DNA from 3 places in the Streptomyces sp. NPDC001663 genome. Region 1 is predicted to be linked to each of the others. Evidence: riboswitches for the same ligand, from Rfam matches in the RefSeq annotation. Region 1 holds a riboswitch; each other region holds the start of a gene.

Region 1 (10,351 bases):
TACCAGCGAGCCTTCACCAACCCCGACGTCGGCGCTGCCTGCGCCATCGGCGTCGTCCTGGCACTGGTCTCCCTGACCGTCTCACTCATCGTCGTCAAGCTGTCGGAAGGAGACGACCAGTGATCTCCAAGCGAGAGAAGGTCTTCAACTACACCTTCCTGACCCTGCTCGCCGTCGGCGTCCTGTTTCCGGTGCTCTGGATTCTCGGGGTCGCGGTGAGCCCCGACATCGCAGGGACACCGGACCTCGGCCATCTGCAATGGTCCAACTTCACCGAGGCCTGGCGGCAGGCCGGCTTCACCGAGTACCTGAAGTCGAGCCTGATCATCACCGGGACGGCGGTGACCGCCTCGACCGTGCTGGCGATCCTCAGCGGCTATGCCTTCGGCGTGCTGGGCGTGGTGGGAGAGAGGATCCTCTTCCCGGTGCTGCTGTTCGGGATCATGATCCCGATGGAAGCGATCATCGTCCCGCTCTACTACGACTTCCAGGCCCAGGGACTGACCGACACCTACCAAGGCATCATCCTTGCCCATGTCGGCATGGGAGTGAGTTTCGGTGCATTCTGGATGCGCGCGGCCTTCCGCGCGGTGCCGCCCGGCATCGGCGAGTCGGCTCAGATGGACGGCGCCAACAGCTGGACCATGCTCTGGCGGGTCTACCTGCCCATCGCCCAGCCCGCGGTCCTCACCTTCGTGCTGCTGAGCTTCATGTGGACCTGGAACGACTACTTCCTCTCCTTGATCCTCGTCTCAGACCCTTCCCACCAGCCCATGACCCTGGGGCTGGGCGCCTTCTCCGGACGCTACCTCGTCCACGTGAACCTGCTCGCAGCCGCGGCGGTCCTGATCTGCCTTCCCGTGGTGATCCTCTACCTCTTCTTCCAGAGGCAGTTCATCCGCGGCATGCTCTCGGGCGCCGTCAAGGGCTGAGACACCCGCCCGAACGCCCTTTGCCCCTCCCTTGCACGCCGCCGCATGCCCACCCCGCGCACACAGCACGACCACACACCCATGCCCACTGCTCTGTACGGAATGACTCCGCAATGAACACGGCCAACGACGTTTCCCAAGGAGAAGCCGCTGTGACACAGGCGCCCAGTGCAACGGAAGCGGCTGTCGAGGCGGCCCTTGCCCGCCTCGACCTGGACACAAAAACCGGGCTCCTGGCCGGACAGGACCGGTGGTCGTTGCCGCCCATCCCCGAGATCGGCTTGCAGTCCCTGGTCATGTCGGACGGCCCGATCGGTGTGCGGGGGGTGCGCTGGAGCGCCGACGACCCGTCCGTCGCGCTGCCCTCGCCGACCGCCCTGGCCGCCACCTGGGACCCCGAACTGGCCCACCGGGCGGGCGTGCTGCTCGCCCAGGAGGCCCGCCGCAAGGCCGTCCACGTCCTGCTCGCTCCCACCGTCAATCTGCACCGGTCCCCGCTCGGCGGGCGGCACTTCGAGTGCTACAGCGAGGATCCGTACCTCACCGGGGTGATCGGCTCCGGCTACGTAAAGGGTGTGCAGTCCGGCGGCGTCGGCACCACCGTCAAGCACTTCGTGGGTAACGACGCCGAGACCGACCGTTTCACCGTCAACAATCTCATCGCTGCACGCGCCCTGCGCGAGCTGTACCTGGCCCCCTTCGAGTACATCGTCGACAACGCCCACCCCTGGGGCATCATGACCGCGTACAACTCGGTCAACGGCACCACGATGAGCGAGCACCACTACCTGGTCAACGAGGTCCTGCGCGGCGAATGGGGCTTCGACGGCTTCAACGTCTCCGACTGGACGGCGGCCCGGTCGACCACCGACGTCATCAACGGCGGTCTCGACGTGGCCATGCCCGGACCACGGACCGTCTATGGCGAAGCCCTCGCCCAGGCGGTCAAGGACGGCACGGTCGACGAGGCCACCGTCGACGCTGCCGTGCGCAACGTCCTGCGGCTGGCCGCCCGTGTCGGCGCCCTAGAGAGCGTTGAGCCGGCCGTCACCGAAGTGCCGGAGACCGTCGACGGCGTCGAACTGGCCCGGGAGATCGCCCGCCGCTCCTTCGTCCTTCTCAAGAACGACAACGACGCCCTACCGCTGAAGCCGGGCGGCACGGTAGCCCTGATCGGAGCCGCCGCCCGCGACGCCCGTGTCCTTGGCGGCGGCTCCGCCACCGTCTTCCCGGACCGGATCGTCTCCCCGCTCGACGGACTCGCCACCGCGCTCCCCGAGGACTCCCTCAGCTACGCGGTCGGAGCCGATCCGAACACCGAACTGGCGACCGCTGACAGGGGATTCACTCTCCGCGCAGTCTGCCGCGGCGCGGATGGCACGGTCCTTGCCACCTCCAACATCCCCAACGGGCAGATCCACTGGTCGTTCGCAGATCTCCCGGAGGGCGTCTCGTTCGACAACCTCCACAGTGTCGAACTGACCGGAACGTTCACACCCCGCCACACGGGTCGGCACACCCTCGGCATCAAGGGCAAAGGCGCCTTCCGACTCGCCGTCGACGCAGACACGCACTACGAGGGCGTTCAGGCACCCGACCAGGACGACCCCTTCGAGGGCTTCTTCAACTCCCCTGTACCCCGCGCCCAGGTGGAACTCACGGCCGGAGAGCCCGTCGAGGTCAGCCTCACGCATTTCGTCGCGCTCAACGACTACCTCCGAGAAGACATCACGATCACCCTCGCCCACCAGGAGCCGCAGCGCGACCCTGCTGAGCTGATCGCCGAGGCCGTCGAGGCCGCCCGCGCCGCTGACACGGCCGTTGTCGTGGTCGCCACCACCGACCGCGTCGAGTCGGAGGGTTTCGACCGCACCGACCTCTTCCTGCCGGGCCGCCAGGACGACCTGGTCCGCGCCGTCGCCGCCGCCAACCCCCAAACGGTCGTGGTCGTCAATTCCGGCTCCCCGGTGGAACTGCCCTGGCGGGAGGAGGCCGCCGCCATCCTGCTCAGCTGGTTTCCGGGTCAAGAGGGCGGCGCAGCCCTCGCCGACGTCCTCACCGGCACCCACGAGCCCGGCGGCCGCCTCCCCACCACCTGGGGCTCCCTCAACCACGCTCCAGTCACCCAGGTCGTCCCCGTGAACGGGGAACTTCCCTACAGCGAGGGAGTGTTCATCGGCTACCGCGCATGGGACAAGACCGGCCGCGCCCCTTCGTACCCCTTCGGTCACGGCCTTGGCTACACCCACTGGAGCTACAAGTCGATCGAGGTGCACGGCAACGTCGCCAAGGTCTGTGTGCACAACGGCGGGACCCGAAGAGGCCGGGAGGTCGTGCAGGTGTACCTCTCCCCGGTGGAGCACGACGCCGAGCGCCCCGAACGATGGCTCGCCGGCTTCACGGCGGTAGAGGCGGAGCCAGGTGAGACCGTCGAAGCCGTCATCGACATCCCCCGCCGCACCTACGAAGTGTGGGACGCGGCGAGCAACTCGTGGAAATTCGTGCACGGTTCATACAACATCCAGGCCGGCCGCTCGATCACCGATCGCAGGATCACCGTGACAGTCGACGCCTGACCCCCGCGTTATGTTCTCCGCGGTCCTGCAACTGGCCTCCGGGCCAGCCATGGCTGGTCCTCCTGTCGAACCGATGACCTGGGGGCGGTGCCACCGGGCCCGAGAGGCGCCGTTGGAGACGCTGACGAGAGGTCCGACCACCGCCCGGCCGAGCGCAATGCCCGGCCGTGCACGTGCGACAGGTCTGCAGGACGTGGATGCGCACACGACGCCAACCCCCAGGCCAGCACCGCACGCCCCGTTCGGGAGGACGGCTTGAACGGGTAAGACGAGATAGGCGTCTTCTGGAGCTGGATGTCGGGACGAGCGCTCACCACGGACGCGGCCTCACCCCGGCACCGGCGTCCACTGCCCGGGCGACTGGTTGACGAACTGCTGCAAGGCCGCTCACGCCGGGAAGTGTTCGGCTCCTGGCCTTCTCCACCGGTGTTGTCGGCGGTGTGGGGGTGCCCAGCGTTCCGGCACGCTTGCGGTTGCGCCTGTACGGTGCGGGTTGAGCCGGCGGCGGGGAGGTGGTCCTGCTGGCGGAGGAAGGCGCGGGCTGCGGCCAGAACACACTGCTCGGAGGCGCTGGCGCCGCGCCGGGTGAGGGTCATTGCGGTCTGCAGCTGGGAGCGGACGTCCCAGGCCCGCTTTCGGTCACGGCCTGGGCAAGGTCGGCGAAGACGCGCTGCTGGTCGTCCTCGTGCCCGTTCAGCCATGCGCGGGCTTCATCGAGGGCTTGCTGGGCCTCGGCGCGGGGTGTGCCGTCAAGGGTAGGTTTCGAGGAACGGGCCGCTGCCGGCGCACAGACGGCGGACGTGTTCGCCTGCACTCCGCCGCCCACCTGGGCGGCAAGTGGGTCAAGCGCATCGCCGTCCAGCTCAACTCCATCGAGTCCACCCTCGACCTCATCAACAGCTCCTGACTTGCGGCGGGACCGTCGGCAGAGCGACCCCGCCGCACTCGTCTCAAGGCCAGCCGTCATCCGCTCTCGCCGCTACCCCTCAGACGCCACGAACGCCGAATGGGCCCCTGTTCGAAGGGCTGCTGCCCGCCCCGGCCTGCGATGCCAGCAAAGGTGGCCGGCCAGAGAAGCCTCCCCGCCCGTGAGATCGTCGACACGATCCGATACGTCGTAGACACGGGCTGCAAGTAGCAAGGTACTGAGAATTCGAGGTAACGATCGGGCAGGGTGGACCGATGCATGAGTCGCCCTTGCCGGGAGGTTTCGTCAACGCCGTCGTCCGTATCGGCAGAACGGTGCGTCGTCCAGTCTCTGCACGCACACACTTCGTGGGTGATCTGCTGAGGTTGTTCGAAGCCGGTGGCTGCAGCGGAGCTCCGCGGTATCTAGGTGTGGACGAGGAGGGCCGCGAGGTGCTCAGTTAACGAGGGAGGCGGTCGCGGAGTCGTCTCGCAGGCCGGGGCCGTGCTGCTGGTCGAAACAGTCCGCAAGTCCAGGCTGGACACAGCGATATCCACGGCCCTTGCGCCGTAGTGCCCAGCCGCGGGCTGTGCACGATCCGGGCAAGATCCTGCTGGATGTCGCGCTCGCGGTGGCGCTGGACGGAGACCGCCTGGCCGATGTGGGCATGTTGCGGGCCGAGCCGGCCGGTGAGTGTGCAGCCGGACGGGCGGCTCCAGCGGCCCGGCGTTCATCGGCCCGCCTCGTGCAGCAGCGCCGCGTCGGGCCGCCAACCCAGCTCGGGTGCGATCAAGTGCCGCACGTCGTGCAGGATCTGCTCGTAGTCGGCCCGGTGGAACTCGTACGGCAGCTCCAGGCGCAGCTCCGAGACGGCCGAGACCACGGGATCCGCGGTCAGTTGCTCCAGGATCTGTTCCGCGGTCCCGACCACGTCCGAGGCGAACAGGGTCCGCTTCGGACCCTGCGGTGCCAGGGTGCGCTGGTGCCGACCGGCCGCGTACTCCCGGTAGCGGGCCCGGGTCGTCGCGTCGGCGCTGTCGAACGGCACGATCACCCGGCCCAGCGCCACCCGGGTCGGCCGGTTCCCGGGAAGGGACCGGCGGTACTCGGAGAGCAGGGTGAGCTGGGCCGTGGTGAAGTCGTCGGTGCCCTCGCCGGTGACGATGTTGCCGCTGAGCAGGTTCAGGCCGTGCTCGGCGGCCCATCGGATCGAGCGCAGACTGCCGCCGCCGTACCAGACCCGGTCCACCAGGCCGGGGTTGTGCGGCTGCAGGCGCGGTCGCTGGGTGTTGCCCGGCGACTGGATCACCGTGTCCGGGCCACCGAGGTAGTCGCCGCGCAGATGGTCGATGACGCGGGCGATCCTGCCGTAGGACAGGTCGAAGCTGCGCCAGTCCCCGTCGTACACCAGGTCGCCGAGGAGCTCGGCGTGCGGCATTCCGGTGCTGAAGCCGATCTGCAGCCGGCCGCGGGACAGCACGTCGGCCAGCGCCAGGTCCTCGGCGAGCCGGAACGGGCTCTCGTACCCGATCGGGATGACCGCGGTCCCCAGCTCGACCCGCTCGGTGCGCTGGCTCGCCGCGGCGAGGAAGACCGCGGCCGAGCCGACACCGTGCTCGAGATGGCGCTGCCGGATCCAGGCGCCGTCGAAGCCCAGCCGTTCGCCGTACTCGAACAGTCGCAGTGTCTCCTCCAGTCCGGTGTATGGGTCGTCGTCGGCGAAGTTGCCCGGGGTGAGAAAGGCCAGCGAGCTGATCGCGGGGGTGCTCATGCGGTGTTCGTCCCTCTGGGTCGTGGTCGTCTCGGTGGCGCCCGGTGCTCAGGACCCGCCCCGCTCGCGAGGGATCTTCTCCCCGGCCTCGATCGCCACGGGCAGCCGGTTCTCGGCCGGCGGCAGCGGGCAGGTGGCCAGGTCGGTGTAGGCGCACGGCAGGTTCGTCGCTCGGTTGAAGTCCAGGACGACCGTGCCGTCGGCGTCGGGCGGGTCGAGGGCGAGGGCCCGGTTGGCTGCGTAGGTGGTGATCCCGGAGGTCGCGTCGGTGAACAGCACCAGCAGGCTGCCCGGGCTGTGTCCGGGGAACGCGGTCAGTGCCAGGGGCCGTCCGTCCAGCTCGAACTCGACCCGGCCCGGCGCGTCATACACGTGCTCGAGGCCCTCGACCGCCGCGCCCACGGTCGTCGGCCGCGGGTCGTCGAAGGCCGTGTAGCGGCCGGTCACCGCCCAGCGCGGATGCGGGGCGTAGGCTGGTGTGCCGGTGAAGGCGGTGCGCAGCGGGGTGTCAGGGTGCCGGGGGCGGACAATGTCGTGTCCACCGCGCTTGGCCACCTCGATCACGGCGTCGCCCCAGACCGCGTCGACTCCGCCGCGCTCCGGGAGCACCCCGAAGCGGTGCTCGCCGCGGACGGAGGTCCCGTCGATGATCAGTTCCTCGCCGTCGTCGAGGACCACGACGACCCCGTCGGTGCCGGTCGACCAGGCGCCCGGAGCGTCCGGGAAGTGCTGCGGCTCGTGGCCGAGCCAGTGCAGGCCGGTGATCGCAAGGAATCCGTGGGGGTCGGCGAGTCGTTCCTCCTGCCTGGTGTGCCACTCCTGCCAGTCGCGGATGAAGGCGGACAGGTCTGCGGTGGTGTCCTGAACGGTCACGTGTGTTCCTTCGCTTCGAGAGATTCGGACGCGGCCTTGGCGTAGCAGCCGCCGGGGATCGCCACGAGCAGTTCGCGGGTGTGCGAGTGGCGGGGGTGGGTGAACAGATCTTCGGTGGTGCCTGTCTCCACGAAGCGGCCGGCCCGCATGACGGCGACCTCGTGCGCGATCCGGCGTATGGCGGCCAGGTCGTGAGAGATGAACAGGTGCGTCACCCCGGTGTCGGCCCGCAGTTCGGCGAGCAGGTCGAGGATCTGGGCCTGGAACGAGGCGTCGAGTGCGGACACCGGCTCGTCGCAGAACATCGCGTCGGGGAGAGCGCCAGGGCGCGGGCGATCGCGGCGCGCTGCCGCGGGCCGCCGGACAGCTGGCCAGGACGATCACCGGGCCCGCCGTGTTGGGCGGCACGTGCTGGCCGAGGACCGAGACCCAGCAGGACCCGCACGTGCGCGACGCCTCGACGAAAACCGCCTGCCGCACCCGCAGCACCTCCGCACGCGTCACCCGGGCGACGCCGGCGACGCTGGAGAGAGGGCAGTGCCGCCCATCGGCCAGGGCGGGAATCCGGATGCGATCTCACGGAATGAGTTCTCCTACTCGACAGCCGTCACGCACGGGTCCGTGCGGACGGTGAAGAGGCGTGAGGGGTGTTGCTCCCGAGGAAGAGCGACACGTCCAGAGAGGGATGAGGCGGGGAAAGAACAGGAGTTCGGTGCGGGCGTCAAAACCAGCGGTGAACGTTCTCGGACAGCCGACGGGAGTGAAGTCAGCCCTGACACAGGCAGCTTGTGATGCGCTGCAGGTCGATGTGGCGTCGGCGGGAGAACCGGGAGAGGGTCGCGGCGGCCAGGACGGAGGGACTCGAGACGCTGCTGTGCCGCACGATCATTCCTCCGTGTTCCAGGCCCCTGCAACGGGGACACGCGCTTGCCGGGTCGGCGACCCGGCCGGGCTTTCACCTGGAGCACCCCACCGCGTCGGAGGGTTGCCGGTCAGCAAGCCAGGGCTCGATGCTGACACTCAATGCCAGTTGAAACTTTATCGATCTCGGTTGTAATCAGTCAATATCGCGAGGTGAGTCGGACAACACGCGTCGGCGCGTCCGCGCTCTCGCGCGTGCTGGTCGTGAGCGATGTTGTCAGGGTGTGTCGACCGGTGCGGGTGTCGCGCGCAGGCGGAAGCCCACGCCTCGCTCCGTGGTGAGCAGGGCTGCGGCGCGCGGTCCGAGTTTGCGGCGGATGCGGTGGATGTGCAGGTCGACGGAGCGGCTGCGGCTGCCCGCCCATTCGCCCAGGCCCGCGCGCAGGTCCTCACGGCGGATCACGCGGCCGTTGCCGCGCAGGAGTGCGGTGAGGAGCCGGAACTCCAGCGGTGTGAGGGCGACGGGAGCGCCGTCGACCAGCATGCGCTGCCCGCCCGGATCGAGGCTGATCGGGGACGGTGCGGTGGCCACGTACGACCCGGGCATCGTGCCGCCGGGCACCACAGGCAGGCCGGAGGCGCGCCAGGCCTCGTAGCCGCCGATGATGTCGGTGGCCCGCAGCAGGCCGAGATCGTGCAGTCCGGCGGCGGCCATGCTCGACATGTAGCCCTGGGAGCACATGATGATGGCGCGCAGACAGTGGTCGGCCGCCTCCTCGATCCGCCACGCGCTGCAGGGGTCGAGCCGCCACTCCAGCACGTTCCGGTCCATGACGAGGGAGCCGGGGATCTCGCCCTCCGCCCGCCGCACCATGTCCGCGCGGACGTCCACCAGCAGGGCGCCGTCGGCCAGTTCGCGGGCCGCGTCTTTCGGAGTGATCCGGTCGAGGCGAGTGCGGGCCCGTGCCAGCAGGTCGTCGATCGACGGGTGGACCCGAGGGGCGCAGCCTCTGGGGTCAGTGCCCGCAGGGCCTTCGGGCCGTGTGCGCGCTGGGGACTGCATCGGGGGCAACTCCTGTGTCGTGCCTCGGGAACGGCCGGTGGTCGTCGGAACCGGGGCGGCGACAGTCGGCCGTGAAGCGCGTGGAGTCGGTCATGCCGGAAGTGTACGAGCGGAGTTTTGCCGGAGAGTTTCTCGATTCTGAAACAAGTCCCGCATTGTCTGCCCCCGATCTCCGCTGTTATCAATGAGTCGTGACCGCGAACTCGCTGCTGACCCGGAGGATCCACGTGGATCTGGCGCGCGTCGGCACGTGCGCCTGTCCGCGGCGCTGAGGCATCCGACCGCGCGCACCGCGTCGGCTTTCTGACGGCCCTCGGCCCCTGTCACCTTCCCCCCAGCCTTCCTGCCTGCTCCGCCACGCCCGCGTACAGCTCCCCACGGTTGTGCCGTGCCGTCGGTCATTTTCTGGAGAACCCATGCCTGCATCCGATGACGGCGCGCTGCCCCAGCACTGGCAGGACCTCCTGCCCGCCGGACCCTCCCGACGCGGCTTCCTCGCCCTCGCCGGCGGCGGCACCCTGGCCGCCCTGCTCGCGGCCTGCGCCCCGAGCGCCACGGACGACGCGTCGGCCGGGGCGACGGCCTCGGCCTCGGGCCCGGCCAAGCACGGCGGCACCCTTCGCGTGGGTACCCCGCCGCCGCCCACCTCCGTCGACCCGGTGACGGCGTACGACGGCAGCGCGATCGCGCTCTACCAGCTGGTCGCCGAGTATCTGATCTGGCTGGACAAGGACTTCGAGCTGGTGCCCCGGCTGGCCACCAAGTGGACCTCGGACTCGTCCGCCCGCAAGTGGACCTTCACCCTGCGCGAGGGTGTCACCTTCTCCGACGGCACAAAGCTCGACGCCGCCACCGTCAAGGCGTCCTTCGACCGGCTGCTCGACCCGAAGAACAAGTCGGCCGCCCTGTCCGCCTTCGACACCGTCCTCAAGGCGGGCGGCGTGAGCACCCAGGACGACTCCACCGTCGTCTTCTCCCTCGAACGGCCCTTCTCCGACTTCCCGTACCTGGTCTCGGCCGGCAACTACAACGCGGTGATCCTCAAGAAGGACTACGCCGGCAACTTCACCAAGCAGGCCGTCGGAACCGGCCCCTTCACCCTCAAGTCGTACGACGTCTCCACGGGCGCCACGTTCGTCCGCAACCCCACGTACTGGGACGACCCCAAGCCCTACCTCGACGGCGTGGACGTCAAGTTCTACGCCGACGACCAGGCCGACCTCGTCGCCCTGCAGTCCGGTGACATCGACGCCCAGTTCCTCAGCCGGCCCGCGCTCGTCGAGCCCTTGGGCAACGGCGGCGGCATCGCGGTCGACAAGGTCAAGGGCACCGGCGTCACCGTCCTCACGCTCCGCGTGGACAAGGCGC
Region 2 (10,351 bases), on a different contig from region 1:
CCCGGTGACGGTGAACAGACTCCGCAGGGTGCGGGAGACCCGCCGGGCGGAACGCTGACCGGCCTGTGCCCCGATGAGCCATGGGTGCGCCCGGCCTCCCGCGGTTAAGGTCGCCGTATGGGCACCCATACCGACACGGACTCGACGCACTCCATGGACCCCCTGCCGACGCCCGCCACACAGGCCGGCCGTGACGGGCTCGCCGCGATCCTCGCGCACCCCGGGAAGACGGTGATCGGCCTCGACTTCGACGGCACCCTCGCCCCGATCGTCCCGGACCCCGAGCAGGCCCGCGCCCACCCGGCCGCGGTCCCGGCGCTCGCCGCCCTCGCCCCGAAGGTCGCCTCCGTCGCGGTGGTCACCGGCCGCCCGGCCGGCGTCGCCGTGCGGCACGGGGGCTTCGCGGGCGTCCCCGGCCTGGAGCACCTCGTCGTCCTCGGCCACTACGGCGCCGAGCGCTGGGACGCGGTCAGCGGCGACGTCAGCGCGCCCGCCCCGCACCCGGGCGTTGCCGCCGTTCGCGCCGAACTGCCCGGTTTCCTCGACCGGATCGGCGCCTGGCAGGGCACCTGGATCGAGGAGAAGGGCCGCGCCGTCGCCGTGCACACCCGCAGGGCGGCCGACCCCCAGGCCGCGTTCGAGGCCCTGCGCGAGCCCCTCACCGACCTCGCCACCCGGCACGGCCTGATCGTCGAGCCGGGCCGCATGGTCCTGGAACTGCGCCCTCCGGGCATGGACAAGGGCGTGGCCCTGCTCGAGTACGTCCGCGAGATCTCCGCCGAGGCCGTCCTGTACGCCGGCGACGACCTCGGCGACCTGCCCGCCTTCGCCGCCGTGGACAAACTCCGCTCGGACGGCGTACCGGGCCTGCTGGTGTGCAGCGGCAGCGACGAGGTGACGGAACTGCGGGAACGGGCGGACGTCGTGGTGGACGGCCCGGAAGGAGTCGTACGACTGCTGCGGGGACTGGCGGCTCAGGCGGGCTGATCGGTCAGCTCGCGCAGGGCCTGCAACTGGTCCAGGAACCACTGCGCCGGCGGCAGCGCGGTCGCCGCTGCCGCCAGCTGCTTCGTCCGCTCCGCCCGCTCCTCCGCAGGCATGGTCAGCGCCTCGTGCAGCGCGCGGGCCGTGCCGACCACGTCGTAGGGGTTCACGGCGATCGCGTCCTTGCCCAGCTCCTGGTACGCCCCCGCCTCCCGCGACAGCACCAGAACGCACCCGTGGTCGGAGACGACCGGCACCTCCTTCGCGACGAGGTTCATGCCGTCCCGGATGGGATTGACCAGGGCCACGTCGGCGAGCCGGTACGCGGCCAGGGACCGCGCGAAGTCGTCCTTGACGTGCAGCACCACCGGGGTCCAACCCGGCGTCCCGTACTGGGAGTTGATCTCCTGCGCCAGTCGCTGCACCTCGGCCGTGTAGTCCCGGTAGACGGCGAGGTCCTGGCGGGAGGGGTAGGCGAAGGCGACGTGCACGACGCGCTCGCGCCACTCGGGGTGGTCGTCGAGGAGCTGCCGGTACGCCAGCAGACCGCGCACGATGTTCTTCGACAGCTCGGTCCGGTCGACCCGGACGACGGTCTTCCGTCCCGCGCCGATCTCCTCGCGCAGTGCCGCCATGCGCTCCTCGACGTCCGCCTCGTGCGAACGGGCCTGCAGGAACTCGGCGTCGGCGCCGAGGCCGTGGACGCCGATGTACGTCCTGCAGTCGATCCGCTCGTCCCGCAGGTGCTCGATCGACCTGGGGGCGCCGGTGGGCCACGCGCCGATCCAGCGGTCGGGGTCCACCTGCTCCGCGCACTTCTGGAACGCCGTCGCCCACGGCCAGGTCAGAAAGGCCACCCGGTCGGCCCCGAGCATGCCTTCCATCAGCCGCACCCGGATGTCGTCCGGCAGCATCGCGAAGTACTCCGGCGGCGCCCACGGCGTGTGTGAGAAGTGCCCGATCTTCAGATCCGGCCGCAGCTCCCGCAGCATCCCCGGAACCAGACACAGGTGGTAGTCCTGTACGAGGACCGCGGCACCCTCGGCCGCCTCCTCCGCCAGCGCCTCGGCGAAGGCCTGGTTGTAGGTCTCGTACGACGCCCACTGGCGCCGGAACTCCGCGTCGAAGACCGGCTCCAGCGGCGTCTGGTACAGCATGTGGTGGACGAACCAGAGGACCGAGTTCGCGATGCCGTTGTACGCGTCCGCGTGCACGTCGGCAGGGACGTCCAGCATCCGCACACCGTCCTCGCCCACCCCGCGCCGCACGGCCTCGCGGTCGCCGTCGGACAGCGCCGAGCACACCCACAGGGCGCCCGCGTCGGGCCCGATCGCGGACAGACCGGAGACCAGCCCGCCGCCGCCGCGCTTGGCGGCCAGCGAGCCGTTCTCCTGCACTTCGTACGAGACCGGGCCGCGATTGGACGCGACCAGGACCTGATGAGCAGCGCCGTGCGTGGAAGCCATACGCCTCAACCTAGCCCGGCCCGGAAACGCTCAAACGTACGGTCGCCCTCGGCGGATGCACCGTATACGGCACGTAACGTGCGCCGTCAGGCGACCTTCCGAGAGGCGTACTCCGCGATCTCCGCCATCGGCGGCCGCTCCTCCGTGTCCACCGAGTAGGTGCGCGGCTCGAATCCGTCCTCGCCCCGTTCGAACTGGGTGAGGGAGGGGCGGATGAGGTGTCCGCGGGCCAGCCGGAGCTGGGCCGTACGGTAGATCGCCGCCGCCATCCGGCCGAGCGCCTGCCCGTCCTGATGACGGTGCTTGCGCACACCGACGTCGACCTGGGCGAGGGCGTCCAGGCCCACCAGGTGCAGCGCGTCGATCAGCATGCCGAGCTCCACGCCGTACCCGACCGGGAACGGCAGCTGCTCCAGCAGGCTGCGCCGGGCCGCGTACTCGCCGCCGAGCGGCTGCACGAAGCCGGCCAGCTGCGGCCAGTGCATGTTCAGCAGCGGGCGCGCCATGAGCTCGGTGACCCGGCCACCCTGGCCCGCGGCGCCGGCCAGCGGGCGGTCGTACATGCCCTTGACCAGATCGACCCCGGGGTCGGTGAGCAGCGGGCCCACGATCCCGGACACGAAGTCCGACGAGAATTCCTTCAGGTCGGCGTCGATGAAGCAGACGATGTCCCCGCTCGTGACGAGCAGGGAGCGCCACAGGACCTCGCCCTTGCCGGGGACGGTCGGGATGCGGGGCAGGATGTCGTCGCGGTGGACGACCCTGGCCCCGGCCGCCGCGGCGACCTCGGACGTACGGTCGGTGGATCCGGAGTCGACGACGACGATCTCGTCGACCAGCGGGACCTGCTGCATGAGGTCGTGACGGATGATCGCGACGATGTCGCCGACCGTCTCCTCCTCGTTGAGCGCGGGCAGCACGACACTGACCGACTGGCCCGTGCGCTGCTTTGCGGCCAGGATCTTGTGCAGCGGGCGATCGGTCAGGGACCAGGAGCGGGTGCTCAGCCAGCGCTCGACTTCTTCCAGCACGTAGGCGGCTCCTCTGCGTTCTCTCGGCGAGAGGGGATCATCTGTGATCCATCTCGCGGTTCGGACGGCTATCTCAACTGTCCTGGCCTTCGGTTACAGTCTTGAACAACGCTGGTGACCATCGCATGTCGGGGGTCGCCCCGTGTTTACAACCGAATACCGCTCATCCAGAGGGGCAGAGGGAAACGGCCCGATGAAGCCCCGGCAACCCTCCAGCCGGCTCTCGTAGATCAACGTTGATCATTCCGCGAGGCTCCCGGCTAGGGAAGGTGCCAAATCCGTCTCACGGCGAGATGCGTCGTGAGGAAGATGAGGAGAAAGGGCCTCGCCTCACATGGCTGCGCAGACTGTTGCAAGCACCACCGACTCCACGACGACCGTAGACCTGGGTCCCGCCGCGGCGCTCTCCTGCCGCGAATGCGGTCACCGGGTACCCCTCGGACCGGTCTTCGCCTGCGAGGAGTGTTTCGGCCCGCTCGAGATCGCGTACGACTTCTCGGCCTACGACACCGAGGAGCTCCGCAAGCAGATCGAGGCGGGACCCGCGAACATCTGGCGTTACGCGCCGCTGCTGCCCGTCCCGGCGGACGTGGCCGACAAGCCGAACATCAACCCCGGCTGGACCAAGCTGGTCAAGGCCGACAACCTGGCGCGCGAGCTCGGTGTCACCGGCGGTTTGTATGTGAAGGACGACTCCGGTAACCCGACGCACTCCTTCAAGGACCGTGTCGTCGCCCAGGCGCTGGAGGCCGCGCGGGCCTTCGGCTTCACCACTCTCTCCTGCTCCTCCACCGGCAACCTGGCCGGTGCGGTGGGCGCCGCGGCGGCCCGCGCCGGCTTCCGCTCCTGCGTGTTCATCCCGCACGACCTCGAGCAGGGCAAGGTCGTCATGGCCGCGGTCTACGGCGGCGAGCTCGTCGGCATCGAGGGCAACTACGACGACGTGAACCGCTTCTGCTCCGAGCTGATCGGCGACCCGGCCGGCGAGGGCTGGGGCTTCGTCAACGTCAACCTGCGGCCGTACTACGCCGAGGGCTCCAAGACCCTGGCGTACGAGATCTGCGAGCAACTCGGCTGGCAGCTCCCCGACCAGCTCGTGGTGCCCATCGCCTCCGGCTCGCAGCTCACGAAGATCGACAAGGGGCTGCAGGAGCTGATCAAGCTCGGGCTCGTCGAGGACAAGCCGTACAAGATCTTCGGCGCACAGGCGGAGGGCTGCTCGCCGGTGTCGGTCGCGTACAAGGCGGGCCTTGACGTCGTACGGCCGCAGAAGCCGAACACGATCGCCAAGTCGCTGGCGATCGGGAACCCGGCGGACGGTCCCTACGTGCTCGACATCGCGCGTCGCACCGGGGGAGCGGTGGAGGACGTGAACGACGAGCAGGTGGTGGACGCCATCAAGCTGCTGGCCCGCACGGAGGGCATCTTCGCGGAGACCGCCGGTGGGGTGACCGTTGGTGTGGCGAAGAAGCTGATCGAGAACGGTCTGCTGGACCCGAGCCTCACCACGGTCGTGCTCAACACCGGTGACGGGCTCAAGACGCTGGATGCGGTGGCGGGTACGGGTCTTACGGCGACGATTCGCCCCAACCTTGAGTCGTTCCGTGAGGCCGGGCTCGGCTAAGAGGTAGTTGTTCGTCTGCGGGACTGTGGGGGCTTGTCGCGCAGTTCCCCGCGCCCCTGAAGGGGCGCTACCCGACCGGAGGTCATAAGCATGAGCGTCAACGTCCGCATCCCTACCATCCTGCGCACCTACACCGGCGGGCAGGCCGAGGTCGCCGCCGAAGGTGCGACCCTCGGCGAGGTCATCGCCGATCTGGAGAAGAACCACACGGGTATCGCCGCCCGCGTCCTCGACGACCAGGGCAAGCTGCGCCGCTTCGTCAATGTGTACGTGAACGACGACGACGTGCGGTTCGAGCAGGGGCTGGAGACGGCGACTCCGGACGGTGCGGGCGTCTCGATCATCCCGGCCGTCGCCGGAGGCTGACGGAGCGTACCGGCCGACCCGATTATTACCGTCGGTAACGCCGGTTACCAAGAGTTCACCGAATTGCCCCCTCCGTGAGAGAAGCGGAGGGGGCAATTCTGCATGGTTGAGCACGGTACAGTTGGGGAACCTGCTGCTTTCTGCATGCCGGATGCATATGAGTAGTGGCTCCGGATGCGACGAGAAGCAGCCAAAGTGTGCAGGTCTTTTGCGTCTTATGCTCCTTTTATGGGGCCCGACTTGCCCTGAATTCAGGCGAATTCTCCGTAAATTCCCGACCGGTCTTGCCCGGAATTCTCGTCCGATTGACCTGTTGCAGACGGCAGTTGGGCAGATACATTCAGCCGCGGTCGACGCGTTCCGGCGCACGCCCCCAACCGTGGGGGGTGAGGTCTGACCCGGATCCGCGAAGTGTGGATCTGTGCAAGGGCCAGTAATAGGGGAGTTAGGCATGGCTCAGGGCACCGTCAAGTGGTTCAACGCGGAGAAGGGGTACGGCTTCATCGCGGTCGACGGTGGTGCGGATGTTTTCGTCCACTACAGCGCGATTCAGATGGACGGCTACCGCACCCTGGAAGAGGGTCAGCGGGTCGATTTCGAGATCTCGCAGGGCCAGAAGGGGCCGCAGGCGGACATGGTCCGTCTGGCGACCAGCTGAAGCACGCGCCGGGTTAACTGCAGCGACGTTCTTCTTCGAGGGGTCCGCACCAGCAGGTGCGGGCCCCTCGGCATGTCCGGGGACGGGCCGTGGGACGGGGGTCCGGGGGTGGGCTCGGACCGTGAGAGGCGCTTGCACTCGAAGGGGGCGAGTGCTAATCATTGGCGTTAGCACTCTGAAGGTGAGAGTGACAAAGAAGGACCGGGTCGGTGAGGCCCGCAGGCCGGGTGGGGCAAGGAACCACGAGGTGTGCGAGCCGTCCGTCGCGGGCGCGGGCGCGGTCCGAAGGAATCACCCCCAGTCCTGGAGGGACCACTTCACATGGCCAAGATCATCGCGTTCGACGAGGAGGCGCGGCGCGGCCTCGAGCGCGGCATGAACCAGCTCGCGGACGCCGTGAAGGTGACGCTCGGCCCCAAGGGCCGCAACGTCGTCCTCGAGAAGAAGTGGGGCGCCCCCACGATCACCAACGATGGTGTCTCCATCGCCAAGGAGATCGAGCTCGAGGACCCGTACGAGAAGATCGGCGCCGAGCTGGTCAAGGAAGTCGCCAAGAAGACGGACGACGTCGCCGGTGACGGTACGACCACCGCGACCGTTCTCGCCCAGGCCCTGGTCAAGGAGGGTCTGCGCAACGTAGCCGCCGGCGCCAACCCGATGGCCCTGAAGCGCGGTATCGAGAAGGCCGTCGAGGCCGTCTCCGGTGCCCTGCTCGAGCAGGCGAAGGATGTCGAGACCAAGGAGCAGATCGCTTCGACGGCCTCCATCTCCGCCGCCGACACCCAGATCGGCGAGCTCATCGCCGAGGCCATGGACAAGGTCGGCAAGGAAGGCGTCATCACCGTCGAGGAGTCCCAGACCTTCGGTCTGGAGCTGGAGCTCACCGAGGGTATGCGCTTCGACAAGGGCTACATCTCGGCGTACTTCGCCACCGACATGGAGCGTATGGAGGCCGTCCTCGACGACCCGTACATCCTGATCGCCAACTCCAAGATCTCCTCGGTCAAGGACCTGCTCCCGCTCCTGGAGAAGGTCATGCAGTCGGGCAAGCCGCTGCTGATCATCGCCGAGGACGTCGAGGGCGAGGCCCTGTCGACCCTGGTCGTCAACAAGATCCGCGGCACCTTCAAGTCCGTCGCCGTCAAGGCCCCGGGCTTCGGCGACCGCCGCAAGGCCATGCTCAACGACATCGCCATCCTCACCGGCGGCGAGGTCATCTCCGAGGAGGTCGGTCTCAAGCTCGAGAACACCTCCCTGGACCTCCTGGGCAAGGCCCGCAAGGTCGTCATCACCAAGGACGAGACCACCATCGTCGACGGCTCCGGTTCCTCGGACCAGGTCGCGGGTCGCGTGAACCAGATCCGTGCCGAGATCGAGAACAGCGACTCGGACTACGACCGCGAGAAGCTGCAGGAGCGCCTGGCGAAGCTCGCCGGCGGTGTCGCGGTCATCAAGGCCGGTGCCGCCACCGAGGTGGAGCTCAAGGAGCGCAAGCACCGCATCGAGGACGCCGTGCGCAACGCGAAGGCGGCCGTCGAGGAGGGCATCGTCGCCGGTGGTGGCGTGGCGCTCATCCAGGCGACCTCCGTCTTCGAGAAGCTGGACCTGGAGGGTGACGAGGCGACCGGCGCCAACGCCGTGAAGCTCGCGCTCGAGGCCCCGCTGAAGCAGATCGCCGTCAACGCCGGCCTCGAGGGCGGCGTCGTGGTGGAGAAGGTCCGCAACCTGACCCCGGGCCACGGCCTGAACGCCGCGACCGGCGAGTACGTCGACCTGGTCAAGGAAGGCATCATCGACCCGGCGAAGGTGACCCGCTCTGCCCTGCAGAACGCCGCCTCCATCGCCGCGCTCTTCCTCACCACCGAGGCCGTCATCGCCGACAAGCCGGAGAAGGCCGCCGCGCCCGCCGGTGGCGGTATGCCGGGCGGTGACATGGACTTCTGATCCTCCCGAGGATCGCGAGTCCATCGCCGTACGCATTCGTACGAGACCGAGGGCGGCACTCCCTGTTCCGACAGGGAGTGCCGCCCTCGGGCGTGTTCTGGATCACATAGGGACTTCGCGTGGACCGGAATGTGGGGCAGCACATAGGTGGTTGCTTAAGGGGGTGCAACAATGCGTGTGCACATACCGACCGGTTAACACTGCCTTCACGAGGAGTCCCCCAGGTGACCGTCACCACGCCCGCCTCCCGAGCGGCCCAGATCCTGTCCCGTCCGATCTCGCTCGGCGGTCTCACCGTCCCGAACCGGATCGTGATGGCGCCGATGACCCGGATGTTCTCCCCGGGCGGCATCCCCGGCGAGGACGTCCGCTCCTACTACGCGCGCCGTGCGGCCGCCGGTGTGGGGCTGATCGTCACCGAGGGGACGTACGTCGGCCACGACTCGGCCGGCAACAGCGACCGCGTACCGCGCTTCCACGGTGAGGAGCAGCTCGCGGGCTGGGCCAAGGTCGCCGAGGACGTGCATGCGGCCGGCGGCACGATCGTCCCGCAGCTGTGGCACATCGGCATGGTGCGCGAGCAGGGACAGGCTCCTTACGCCGACGCCCCCGCCGTCGGCCCCTCCGGCCTGGTGAACGCGGGCGCCGAGCCGACCGGCAGGGCGATGACCCAGCAGGACGTGGACGACGTCATCGGCGCGTTCGCGGAGGCCGCTGCCGCCGCCGAGCGCATCGGCTTCGACGGCGTGGAGCTGCACGGCGCCCACGGCTACCTCCTCGACCAGTTCCTGTGGGCGGGCACGAATCGCCGTACGGATGCGTACGGCGGTGACGCCGTCGGCCGTGTCACCTTCGCGGCCGAGATCGTCGCGGCGGTTCGCGAGGCGGTGTCCCCCGAGTTCCCGATCATCTTCCGTTACTCGCAGTGGAAGCAGCAGGAGTACACCGCGCGGCTCGCCGAGACCCCGGAGGAGCTGGAGGCGATCCTCACGCCGCTGGCCGCCGCCGGTGTCGACGTCTTCCACGCCTCCACCCGCCGTTACTGGCTGCCGGAGTTCGACGGCTCGGACCTGAACCTGGCCGGCTGGACGAAGAAGCTCACCGGCAAGCCGGTCATCACCGTTGGCTCGGTCGGCCTCGACGGTGACTTCCTCAAGGGCTTCCAGGGCGAAGGGGCGCCGGTCAAGGGCATCGACAACCTTCTCGACCGGCTGGAGGCCGAGGAGTTCGACATGGTCGCGGTCGGGCGGGCGCTGCTGCAGGATCCGGAGTGGGCGGCGAAGGTTCTTGCGGGGCGGGTGGATGAGCTGGCGCCGTACGACGCGGGTTCGCTGCGCTCGCTGAGCTGAAAACCGTGCGGGGTGGTGGGGGTTGCTGTCCCTGGGGGCTGCGCCCCCAGACCCCCATCGGCCCAAGGGCCTCGTCCTCAAACGCCGGACGGGCTGGAATTGGCTGTGCTGGTCTCGTCCGTGTACGCCGGACGGGCTGGAATTGGCTGTGCTGGTCTCGTCCGTGTACGCCGGACGGGCTGGAAATGGCTGAGCTGGTCTCGTCCGTGTACGCGGGCTGAAGATGGTGGGTATGACGAAGGGTTTCGCTCGCATCGCCACCGCCGCCGACATCGACGCCATCGTTGCCACCTTCACTTCCGCGTTCTTCCACGATCCGGTGTGGGGCCCGGCCTTCCCGGACAAGTTGCGGCGTGCCGCCCAGGCAGCTGTCATGTGGCGGGTCTATGTCACCTCTGCCCTCCGCTACCCGTGGACTCTGGTGACACCCGGCGCCGAAGCCGCAGCGATCTGGATCCCGCCGGGCGGTATCGAGCTGACCGAGTCAGAGATGGGCGGGCTCGAGGAGCGGCTGGCGGAGGCCGCCGGCCCCGACACAGCCCGAGCCGTCATGGCCGTCGGGGAGCAGTTCGAGGCGGTCCATCCCGCCGAGCCCTTCTTCTACCTCACCATCCTCGGCACTCACGCGGACCACCGCGGCAAGGGGCTCGGCATGGGGCTGCTGGCCGAGAGTCTTGCGCGTATCGATGAGCTCGGTGCGCCCGCCTATCTGGAGTCGACCAACCCCGCCAATCTCAAGCGGTACGAGAGCGTGGGCTTCGCCGTCCGCGATGAGATCCTCCTCCCCACGGGGCAGGTGGTGACGACGATGTGGCGGGCGGCTAGCGTTTCGTGACATGCGGATCCTGCATCTGTCAGACACCCACATAGAGCGCACCGACGCCCCCAACAAGCACGGCGTCAACGCGACCGACTCGCTCCGGCTCATG
Region 3 (10,351 bases), on a different contig from region 1:
GGGCAGCGGACGGTCGAGCACCTCGGCGGCGCCGTCGCCCGGCCCCCCGCCTGTGGTCTCCACCATCCGTCACACCCCAATACCTGTGGGGCCGCTCCGCTCAGGAGTCGGCGCCCGGCCTGTCCACGAGTTCCACCTGATCCACGGCGTTGCACCAGCGGCAGCGCACCGACTCGATGGTCTCACTGACCACCTCGCGCTCCTCGACCTTCGGCTCGCCGGCCAGATCGAGATGGATGTACTCGACGACCTTCGACGAGCGGGTCACGTCGAAGCGCGTGAGGTTGCCGCAGAGGGTGCAGCGCCACCGCGTCGTGGCGGTCGGGAGGGGAACCGTCATCGTGACCGTGCTCTTTCCTTCTAGTGTCCGTGACGCGCCAGCTTCCCTGGGCGTGTGGCTCGTAACCCTACGGCCTGGCGGGGACTCGCCGCCCGTCCGTCCACGGCGGCGAGGCGGTCTGTGCGAGTGCGTCCCGTTACGTCATGCTCTGTGTTCATGATCAGCAACTGGAGCGGGACGGTCGGCAGAACTTTCAGGACGCCCCGCAGGCCGTCCGCACCGGTGACGTACGGCCTGATCGCCCTGTGCTGCCTGATCTTCCTGGCCGGCCCGGCAGCGGGCCTCAATCCGGCCTACGGCTCCGGCGACGCGCTGCTCGCCGCCCAGCGCGCCTATTTCCACCGTTGGGGCGTGGTCCCGGCCGAGCTGTTCGAGGGCTCCCCCAGGGCCGCCCTGACCCCGGCCACGGCCCTGTTCGTCCACGGCAGCTGGGTACACCTGCTCGGCAACATGCTCTTCCTCTACGTCTTCGGGGTGATGACCGAGGAACGGATGGGCCGCGTGCAGTTCACGCTCTTCTACGTCGGCTGCGGCTATCTCGCGCTGCTGGGGTACGCAGCGGCCAACGCCGCGTCCGAGCAGTCCCTGGTGGGCGCGTCGGGGGCGATCTCCGGGGTCCTCGGTGCGTTTCTGTACCTGTTCCCCGGCGCCAGGGTGACCAGTCTCCTGCCGTTCCTCTTCTTCCTCCCGCTGCGCTTCCCGGCCTGGGTGGTCCTGCCGTTCTGGGCGGCCCTGCAGTGGCTGGCGGCGCAGCGGGCGGCACAGGGGCCGGGGGTGGCGTATCTGGCGCACCTGGTGGGCTTCGGGCTGGGCTTCACCTTCGCCTGGGTGCGCTTCGGCCGTACGACTAGAGTGAAGTCCGCCCCAGCTCCGGCCCCCGAGGGAGAGAACCAGCCGTGATCACCGCGATCGTCCTCATCAAGACCAGCGTGGACCGGATCCCCGAGATCGCGGAACGGATCGCTGCGCTGGAGTCGGTGAGCGAGGTCTTTTCCGTCACCGGTACGTACGACCTGATCGCCATGGTGCGTGTGAAGCAGCACGAGGATCTGGCGGAGGTCATTCCGGGCAGCATCAGCAAGATCCCAGGCGTGGAGGCGACGGACACGCACGTGGCGTTCCGTACGTACTCGCAGCACGACCTGGAGGCGGCGTTCGCGATCGGTCTGGACGGCTAGGCGCCGATGTCGAGGGCGGCGACTCCCTCGGCGGTCGCCACGTAGGCGCGTGTGCCGTGGAGTACGGGGCTGTGGACGCCGCCGTCCGGCTCGGGGTCGCCGAAGGACAGTTTCCGGCGCTGCTTGCCGTTGCGGTCCACCGCGTACAGGGCGCCGCCCAGACAGACGTAGACGGTGTTCCCGACGACCGTGGGGTCGCTGTGGTCCGATCCGTCTCCCGAGCCGTCGAAGGTCCACCGCGTCTTCCCGTCCGAGGGGTCGAGTGCCGCGAGCCGGCCCTGGTCGGTGGTGACCGCGAGGTCGCCGAGGCGTACGGAGGTGAAGTACCGTCCGCCGCCCGCTTCGTCGTTGCCGGTGCTCCACACGGTCGTACCGCTGAGGTTGATGCCGTGCAGGGGGTAGTCACCGCTGGATCCCACCAGCAGCCTGCGCCCGACCAGTGTGGGCCGCCCGGTGTCGCCCCCGGTCGGGGCCGACCAGCGCAGATTCCCGTCCTTCACGTCGAGCGCGTTCACGACGTCCCCGAAGGTGCCGACGTAGGCCACACCGCCCGCCACCGTCGGCTCGCTGGTGGGCCCGAAGACGGTCTGCTGGTACCAGGCGACGTCGCCGGCGGCTGTGTAGGCCCGTACGCCACCCGCGTCCGCCGTGCCGCTCGCGACCAGCACCAGGTCACCGGCGGCCACGGGGAACTGACTGCCGACGGGTCCGGCGATCTTCTTCGTCCAGCGGATCCGCCCGTCCGGCCCGACCGCGCACAGCTTCGACGCCCCCTCGCCCTCGTTCTCCAGCAGGCAGTAGGCCCCGTCGGCGGTGGCCAGCGGCGGCATCACCGGCCCGCCCAGATCGGTGGCCCACAGCTTCTTCCCGGCGGGGGACACGGCGTGCAGCGCGCCGTCCGCGCCCCCGACGTACAGGATGTCGCCGGCGGGTGACAGCGCGACGCACGCCCCGTGCCGCCCGCCCGCCCGGCCGCCGAGCCCGCCGACGCCGTACGTCCAGCTCACCCCCGGGGGCAGGGTCCCGGTCGCCGACCGGGACGTGGACACGGACACCTCGGGCGACACCCCGGAGCCCTCCGCCCGGTCCCCGCCGTCCCGGTCCCGCAGCCACAGCCACCCACCGGTCCCGGCTCCCGCAGCGACCACGCCCCCGCCCACCAGCACCCTCAACAACCCCCGGCGGGAAGGACGTCCGACGCCCGCGGCGGCGCTGTCGGTCACGTCCATGACGGTCATCGGGGCCACACCATCGGCCCGGCTCACCCGCCCACCGACCGCCGCGGACCCGACCGGCACATCCGGCGCATCCATCCGAGCAACGCGCTCGCGAGGGTTCTCCGGCCCACCGGCCGCGGCGTCCGTCGTCCCCGGCGGAGCCACGCCGTCGGCCCGGCTCAGCCGCCCACCGGCCGCCTCGGCCCGGATCTCCGCGTCCGGCGACGCCGTCATCGGGTCCGCACCGCCCGGGTTCCCCCGCCCACCGGCCGCGGCGTCCAGGTTCTCCCGCCCACCGGCCGCGGCATCCGTCGTCCCCGGCGGAGCTACGTCGTCGACCTGGTTCTCCCCCTCCCCGGTCAGCGCGGGGCGGGCCGTCGCATCGGTGACGGTCATCGGAGCGACGTACTCGACCCGGCTCTCGCGCTCGCCCGAGTCCCGTTCCGGAAGCCAACGGTCGGCTTCCGGAACGGGATCGGGCGTGGTCGCCGCCCGGGTCGCGTACCAGCCCGGCCGCAGGCCTTCGCGCAGGGATTCGGCGGTGTGACCGGCGGCCTCGACCACCCGGGCCGGAGTCGGCCGGTCGGCGGGTTGCTCGCGCAGGCAGGCCTCCACCAGCTCGCGCAGGCCGTCGGGCACTCCGGAGAGATCGAAGTCGCGGGTCAGGATGCGGAGCAGGATCACCGAGTCCTGGCCCTCACCGAAGGGCTCCCGGCCGGCGGCGGCATGGGCGAGGACCGCGCCCAGGGAGAAGACGTCGCTGGGCGGGCCGACCTCGGCGCCGTTGCGGATCTGCTCCGGCGAGACGTACCCCACCGAGCCGACGACCGCGCCGGTGTTGGTCAGCGCGGTCGCCTCCAGGGCTCGTACGATCCCGAAGTCGATGACTCTCGGGCCGTCCGGCGAGAGCAGGATGTTGGAGGGCTTCAGGTCCCGGTGGACCATCCCCTTGGCGTGGATCGCGGTGAGCGCCTCGCCGAGGGCGCCCGCCAGGAGCCGTACCGCCTGCTCGGGCAGCGCGCCGTGGTCGAGGACGGCGTCGCGCAGATTCGGCCCCTCGACGAACTCCGTGGCCATCCACGGCCGTTCGGCCTCGGTGTCCGCGTCCACCACCCGGGCGGTGTAGGTGCCCGTCCCGCCGATGGTCTGCGCGGCCCGTACCTCCTGACGGAACCGGGCCCGGAAGGTGCGGTCCTCCGCGTGTTCGGCCCGCACCACCTTCACGGCCAGCCGTGGACCCCCGCGGCCCTCCGCGAGGTACACCTCGCCCATCCCGCCCGCGCCGAGTCTGCCCAGCACCTCGTACGGCCCGATCCACCGCGGATCGTTCGCGCGCAGCGCCTCCACCCGTGCTCCCCCCGTCCAGCGTCCGGCTGACGAAGGGGAGCGTATACGTCAGACGACGTACGTCGGGTCAGACCGCCGGCACGCAGCGGCCGTCCTCGGTCCGGTACTGCCACTTCGCGCCAATCGTCACCAGCTCCTTGACTGCGGTGACGAAGCGCTCGACGTGCTCGTCGGGGGTGCCGGCGCCGAAGCTGACGCGGATCGCGTTGAGGGACTTCTCGCCCGGGGCGGCCTCGGGGGCGCCGCACTCGCCCTGGGTCTGCGGGTCGCTGCCCAGGAGGGTGCGGACCAGCGGGTGGGCGCAGAAGAGGCCGTCGCGGACGCCGATGCCGTACTCGGCGGAGAGGGCGGCGGCGAAGTGGGAGCTGTTCCAGCCCTCGACGACGAAGGAGATCACGCCGACCCGCGGGGCGTCGTCGCCGAAGAGGGAGAGGATCCGGATCTCCGGGACCTCGGCCAGGCCCGCCCGCACCTTCTCGATCAGGTACTGCTCGCGGGCGACCAGGGTGTCGAAGCCGGCCTCGGTCAGCGCCTTGCAGGCCGACGCGATGGAGTAGGCGCCGATCACGTTCGGCGAGCCCGCCTCGTGCCGGGCGGCGCTGTCGTGCCACTCCACGTCCACGCCGCCGTCCTCGCGCCGGGTGACCTTGCGGCTGGCGCCGCCGCCCGCGAGGTAGGGGTCGGCCGCCTGCAGCCAGTCGGCGCGGCCGGCCAGGACGCCGGAGCCGAAGGGCGCGTACAGCTTGTGGCCGGAGAAGGCGACCCAATCGACGTCGAGGTCCTGGACGGAGAGCGGGTGGTGCGGGGCCAGTTGGGCGGCGTCCAGAACGATGCGGGCGCCGTGCGCGTGGGCCGCGGCGGCGAGTTCGCGGACCGGCCACAGCTCGCCGGTGACGTTCGAGGCGCCGGTGACGCAGACCAGGGCCGGGCCGAACGGGTCGCGGTCGGCGAGGGCGCGCTCCAGGGTCTCGACGGCCTGCTGCGGAGTGCGCGGGGCGTTGAGGTAGGTGACCCGGGCGTCCTTCCAGGGCAGCAGCGAGGCGTGGTGCTCGGTCTCGAAGACGAAGACCTGGCAGTCGGCGGGGAGCGCGGCGGCGAGGAGGTTCAGGGAGTCCGTGGTCGAGCGGGTGAAGATCAGCTGGTCGTCGGCGCGGCAGTCCAGGAACTCGGCGACCGTCCTGCGGGCGTTCTCGAACAGGTCGGTGGAGAGCTGCGAGAGGTAGCCGGCGCCGCGGTGGACGCTGCCGTAGTACGGGGCGTAGGCCGCCACGTCGTCCCAGACGCGCTGCAGGGCCGGGGCGCTGGCCGCGTAGTCGAGCGCGGCGTAGGTGACTTCGCCGCCCGTGACGAGCGGGACGGTGACATCCCTGCCCAGAACGGGCAGCGGAGCACAAATGGCGGTGGCGGCGGCAGCGGTGGAGACAGACATGGCGAACTCCTGTGAGGGGTAAGCGGAATCGCCGTACCGGACGGTGCGTCGACGGCACGGGAGAAGGTGAAAGGGGTATGCGGAGGCGGGGCTCGACGCCCTATCGCATTCGCTTGCTCACAGAAGACTCCCTCGAACGACCAGGACCCCTGGTTTCGAGAGGGGCCCGCGCTTGCCGTAGACCTCGCTGCCTACGGCCTGGTCTTCACCCGGGGCACCCCGCCACGGACGGAGGGTTGCCGGACAGTCGGCCGGGGCCTCATGACTGTCACTCATGACCTGGAAAGGAACGTACGTGAAGTGATCGCGGTCCCGCAACCCGTGTCCGAATTACGGGACCGCAGCGCCTGTCGGCTACTTGTTGCTGGCCGCCACCCAGCGCTCCAGCACCCGCTTCGCCGACCCGGAGTCGATCGACTCCGCCGCCTTCTCCATGCCGGCGCGGATCTGCTCGGCCAGGGTGCCGGGGCCCGGGTCGAGGGCCACCAGGGCCGCCGCCGAGTTCAGGAGTACGGCGTCGCGGACGGGGCCCTTCTCGCCGTCCAGGAGGCGGCGGGCGACCTCGGCGTTGTACGCCGGGTCGGCACCCCGCAGCGCCTCCACCGGGACCAGCTCGATGCCCACGTCCCGCGGGTCGAACGACTCCTCGGTGACCTTGCCGTCGCGGACGATCCACACCCGGGAGGTGGACGTGGTCGTCAGCTCGTCGAAGCCGTCGTCACCGCGGAAGACCAGGGAGGAGTTGCCGCGCTCGGCGAGGACGCCGGCGATGAGCGGCGCCAGACGCGGGTCGGCGACACCCACCGCCTGGGCCTTCACCTTGGCCGGGTTGGTCAGCGGGCCCAGGGCGTTGAAGGTCGTCCGGATGCCCAACTGCCCACGGGCGGCGGCCACATGACGCAGCGCCGGGTGGAACTTGACGGCGAAGCAGAAGGTGATCCCGGCTTCCTCGGCGACCTCCGCCACCCGCTTCGGCGTCAGCTCCAGATTGACGCCCAGCTTCTCCAGGACGTCCGAGGCACCCGAAGCCGAGGAAGCGGCCCGGTTGCCGTGCTTGACGACCTTCGCGCCCGTGCCGGCGATGACGATCGACGACATCGTGGAGATGTTCACCGTCTTCGCGCCGTCGCCACCCGTCCCGACGATGTCCACGGTCCGTCCGGGCACCTCGATCACGTTCGCGTGCTCGTACATCGTCCGGACCAGGCCGGTGATCTCCTCGACGGTCTCGCCCTTGGCCCGCAGGGCCACCGCGAACCCGGCGATCTGGGCGTCGGTCGCCTCGCCGCGCATGATCAGGTCCATCGCCCAGGCGGTGTCGTCGGCGGTGAGGTCGTGGCCGTCCAGCAGGCCGTTCAGCAGCCTGGGCCAGGAACGGCCCGCCGCGGTGTCGCCTCCAGCGGGGGTCACAGCGCTCATACGGCCGCTCCTGGGTGTCGTAGAGGAAAGTGCGCATCCCACATGCGCATCCCCACCCTATCCAGCTCAGGGGCATGGAGAAGGGCCCCGTCCGAACACCGGACGGGGCCCTTCTGGTGCGCGTGGCGAGCGCAGCGATCAGTGGTGGCCGTGGCCGCTCGTGATCTCCTTGTACTCCTCGACGGTCGGCTTCGGGATCTGGGACTCCTCGCCGTAGTACGCCTCGCTGAGCTTGGCGCGCAGCTTCTCGGCGCCCTTCACCTTGCGCTCGACGCCGTTCTCGTCGACCGTCGGGCCGATCTCGAGCGGCTTGTACTGCTCGTGCGCCGTGAGGGTGTGCAGCGCGTCCTGGCTGAGCGGCTCGTGCACCTCGATGAACTCACCGTGCGGCAGGCGCTTGATGATGCCCGACTCGCGGCCGTGCAGCACCTTGTCCTTGTCCCGGCGCTGCAGGCCGAGGCAGATCCGCTTGGTGGCGATGAACGTGAGCACCGGCACGATGAAGAACGCGCAGCGGACGAACCAGGTGATCGAGTTGATCGACAGGTGGAAGTGGGTCGCCCAGAGGTCGTTGCCACCACCGACGAGCAGCACGAAGTACCAGGAGATCCACGCCGCACCGAAGGCGGTACGCGTCGGGGCGTTGCGCGGGCGGTCCAGGATGTGGTGCTCGCGCCGGTCGCCGGTGACCCAGGACTCGATGAACGGGTAGACCGCGATCGAGACCAGGACCAGCGGGAAGATCACCAGCGGGATGAACACACCCAGGACGAGCGTGTGGCCCCACAGGTTGATCTCCCAGCCCGGCATGACACGGATCAGGCCCTCGGAGAAGCCCATGTACCAGTCGGGCTGGGCGCCGGTCGACACCTGGTCCGGACGGTAGGGGCCCATGGCCCAGATCGGGTTGATCGAGGCGATCGCCGCGATGGCCGCGATGACACCGAAGACCAGGAAGAAGAAGCCGCCGGCCTTCGCCATGTACACCGGCAGCAGGGGCATGCCGACGACGTTGTTGTTCGTCTTTCCGGGGCCCGCGAACTGCGTGTGCTTGTGGTAGAAGACCAGGATCAGGTGGCCGACCACCAGGCCGAGCATGATGCCCGGCAGCAGCAGGATGTGGATCGAGTAGAAGCGGGCCACGAAGTCGCCGCCCGGGAACTCTCCGCCGAAGAGGAAGAACGACAGGTACGTGCCGACGATCGGCACGGACAGGACCGCGCCCTCCATGAAGCGGACACCGGTGCCGGAGAGCAGGTCGTCCGGGAGCGAGTAACCGGTGAAGCCGGTGAACATGCCCAGGACGAACAGCAGGAAGCCGAACAGCCAGTTGACCTCACGCGGCTTGCGGAACGCACCCGTGAAGAACACGCGCATCATGTGCACGAACATGCCGGCGAGGAAGATCAGCGCCGCCCAGTGGTGGATCTGCCGGATCAGCAGACCACCGCGCACATCGAAGGAGATGTGCATGGTCGAGTTGAACGCCTCGGACATCAGCTGTCCCTGCAGCGGGACGTAGCTGCCGTGGTACTCCACCTCGTTCATCGACGGGTGGAAGAACAGCGTCAGGTACACACCCGTGAGGATGATGATGATGAAGCTGTAGAGGCAGACCTCGCCCAACATGAACGACCAGTGGTCGGGGAAGATCTTGCGCATGTTGGACTTGGCCAGGGAGTAGATCCCCAGTCGGCCGTCGGCCCAGTCGGCGACGCGCTCGCCGGCGGGCGCCTTGCCGCGGCGTGCGGCATTGTTCCCGTTGGTCTCGTTGGTGCTCATCCGCGCTCCCAGAATGCAGGACCGACGGGCTCTTCGAAGTCGCCGAGCGCCTCGAGGTAGCCCTCGTCGTTCACGCTGATGCGCAGCTGCGGCAGAGCGTGACCGGCGGGGCCGAAGATCACTCGGGCACCGTCGGAGAGGTCGAAGGTGGACTGGTGGCAGGGGCACAGCACGTGGTGCGTCTGCTGCTCGTACAGGGAGATCGGGCAACCGACGTGGGTGCAGATCTTCGAGTACGCGACGATGCCCTCGTACGACCACTCGAGCTCGCGCTTGTCCTTGATGTTGTCCGGCTGCAGCCGGACGATCATCAGGGCCGCCTTGGCGATCTCGGTCTGGAACTCCTCGTCGTGCTCCTCCAGGCCCTCGGGCTTGGCGAAGGTGAGCGAGCCGACCGCGACGTCCGAGGGACGCAGCGGCTGGTTCGTGTTCATGTTGACGAGCAGCTTGCCCTTGGACCACAGCGTGTGGCGGAGCTTGGTCCCCGGCAGCGGACCGAGGTCGCGCAGCAGCATGACGCCGGAGAGCGGGAACAGGGCCAGCGCACCGAACATCGTGTTGCGGATCAGCTTGCGACGGCCGAGCGCGGACTCCTTGGCGCCCTGCTTGAAGTCGGCCATGACCTTGGTCTTGACCTCGGGCGACGCCTCGATCGGGTGGCGCTCGTCGGCGATCTCCGCGTCGGACATCAGGGTGCGGGCCCAGTGGACCGCGCCCGCGCCGATCGCGAACAGGGCCAGACCGAGGGTCAGGCCGAGCGCGAAGTTCAGCGCGTTGATGTGCCCGATCGGGAAGACGAAGATCGCCTTGTCGTGCGGGATCGCCACGTACGAGGCGATGAAGCCGACCGTGGCCAGCATCGACACCGTGAACAGCATGGCCACCGTGCGCTCGGACCGCCTGGCGGCCCGCTCGTCGATGTCCTGCACCCGGTGCTCGTGGGGCGGCAGACCGGGGTCCGCGAACGGGTCCTTCTCGTCCGCGATGCCTACGGTGCCGTGCGCGTCCTGCTCAGCGGGCAGGTTCTCTTCTGGAATGTCTTGGCTACTCATGACTTCTTGGCCTTTGCGGTCCGAGCGGCGACCCAGACGGCGACCGCGATCAGCGCGCCGAGTCCGAAGATCCAGGCGAACAGGCCTTCGGAGACCGGGCCGAGACCGCCCAGCTCAAGACCGCCGGGGCTTTCGGTGTCGTCTCCGTTGACCGCGTTCAGGTACGCGATGATGTCCTTCTTGTTCTGCTCCGACAGCGTGGTGTCGGGGAACGACGGCATGTTCTGCGGGCCGGTCTGCATGGCCTCGTAGATGTGCTTCGGGTCGACGCCCTCGAGGCTCGGCGCGAACTTGCCGTGCGTCAGCGCACCGCCCTTGCCGGTGAAATTGTGGCACTGCGCGCAGTTGGTGCGGAACAGCTCGCCACCCTTGGAGATGTCGGCACCGTCGGGGCCGTACTCCGCCTTCGTCGGGATGGACGGACCGGCGCCCAGGGAGGAGATGTACGCCGCGAGCTGGTCGATCTCGGCCTGCGTGTAGATGACCTTCTTCTTCGGGACCTGCGCGCCCGGCTGCTGGGCCGGCATACGGCCGGTGCCGACCTGGAAGTCGACGGCCGCGGCGCCCACGCCGACGAGGCTCGGACC

What was found. Region 1 has a riboswitch for S-adenosylmethionine ahead of ACFY1L_RS46585 (putative leader peptide). Riboswitches for the same ligand answer to the same signal wherever they lie in the genome.
Region 2: it holds a riboswitch for S-adenosylmethionine, as region 1 does, so the genes downstream of both, thrC (threonine synthase) here and ACFY1L_RS46585 (putative leader peptide) in region 1, are expected to answer to the same signal.
Region 3: it holds a riboswitch for S-adenosylmethionine, as region 1 does, so the genes downstream of both, ACFY1L_RS26360 (aminotransferase class V-fold PLP-dependent enzyme) here and ACFY1L_RS46585 (putative leader peptide) in region 1, are expected to answer to the same signal.

The regions. Positions count from the first base shown of each region.
Region 1 is NZ_JBIAUR010000021.1:85,485-95,835, reverse strand. Features, by position in the region: gene ACFY1L_RS46630 (carbohydrate ABC transporter permease) at 1-123, shown strand, start outside; gene ACFY1L_RS46625 (carbohydrate ABC transporter permease) at 120-932, shown strand; gene ACFY1L_RS46620 (beta-glucosidase) at 1,046-3,508, shown strand; gene ACFY1L_RS46615 (hypothetical protein) at 4,194-4,415, shown strand; partial or broken gene ACFY1L_RS46610 (transposase) at 4,474-4,643, shown strand; partial or broken gene ACFY1L_RS46605 (transposase) at 4,845-5,103, shown strand; gene ACFY1L_RS46600 (LLM class flavin-dependent oxidoreductase) at 5,146-6,186, opposite strand; gene ACFY1L_RS46595 (DUF1684 domain-containing protein) at 6,235-7,059, opposite strand; gene ACFY1L_RS46590 (hypothetical protein) at 7,056-7,364, opposite strand; gene ACFY1L_RS46585 (putative leader peptide) at 7,826-7,948, opposite strand; SAM riboswitch class IV at 7,978-8,087, opposite strand; gene ACFY1L_RS46580 (winged helix-turn-helix domain-containing protein) at 8,198-8,983, opposite strand; gene ACFY1L_RS46575 (putative leader peptide) at 9,175-9,255, shown strand; gene ACFY1L_RS46570 (ABC transporter substrate-binding protein) at 9,400-10,351, shown strand, end outside.
Region 2 is NZ_JBIAUR010000007.1:153,446-163,796, forward strand. Features, by position in the region: gene ACFY1L_RS23280 (DUF3263 domain-containing protein) at 1-58, shown strand, start outside; gene otsB (trehalose-phosphatase) at 118-987, shown strand; gene ACFY1L_RS23290 (trehalose-6-phosphate synthase) at 975-2,450, opposite strand; gene ACFY1L_RS23295 (glucosyl-3-phosphoglycerate synthase) at 2,537-3,481, opposite strand; SAM riboswitch class I at 3,642-3,797, shown strand; gene thrC (threonine synthase) at 3,816-5,105, shown strand; gene ACFY1L_RS23305 (ubiquitin-like small modifier protein 1) at 5,196-5,471, shown strand; gene ACFY1L_RS23310 (cold-shock protein) at 5,923-6,129, shown strand; gene groL (chaperonin GroEL) at 6,451-8,073, shown strand; gene ACFY1L_RS23320 (NADH:flavin oxidoreductase) at 8,298-9,422, shown strand; gene ACFY1L_RS23325 (GNAT family N-acetyltransferase) at 9,655-10,257, shown strand; gene ACFY1L_RS23330 (metallophosphoesterase family protein) at 10,259-10,351, shown strand, end outside.
Region 3 is NZ_JBIAUR010000008.1:254,463-264,813, forward strand. Features, by position in the region: gene ACFY1L_RS26335 (NYN domain-containing protein) at 1-66, opposite strand, end outside; gene ACFY1L_RS26340 (hypothetical protein) at 101-340, opposite strand; gene ACFY1L_RS26345 (rhomboid family intramembrane serine protease) at 497-1,240, shown strand; gene ACFY1L_RS26350 (Lrp/AsnC family transcriptional regulator) at 1,237-1,518, shown strand; gene ACFY1L_RS26355 (PQQ-binding-like beta-propeller repeat protein) at 1,515-4,082, opposite strand; gene ACFY1L_RS26360 (aminotransferase class V-fold PLP-dependent enzyme) at 4,150-5,511, opposite strand; SAM riboswitch class IV at 5,675-5,791, opposite strand; gene trpD (anthranilate phosphoribosyltransferase) at 5,866-6,930, opposite strand; gene ACFY1L_RS26370 (cytochrome bc complex cytochrome b subunit) at 7,069-8,712, opposite strand; gene ACFY1L_RS26375 (Rieske 2Fe-2S domain-containing protein) at 8,709-9,764, opposite strand; gene ACFY1L_RS26380 (c-type cytochrome) at 9,761-10,351, opposite strand, start outside.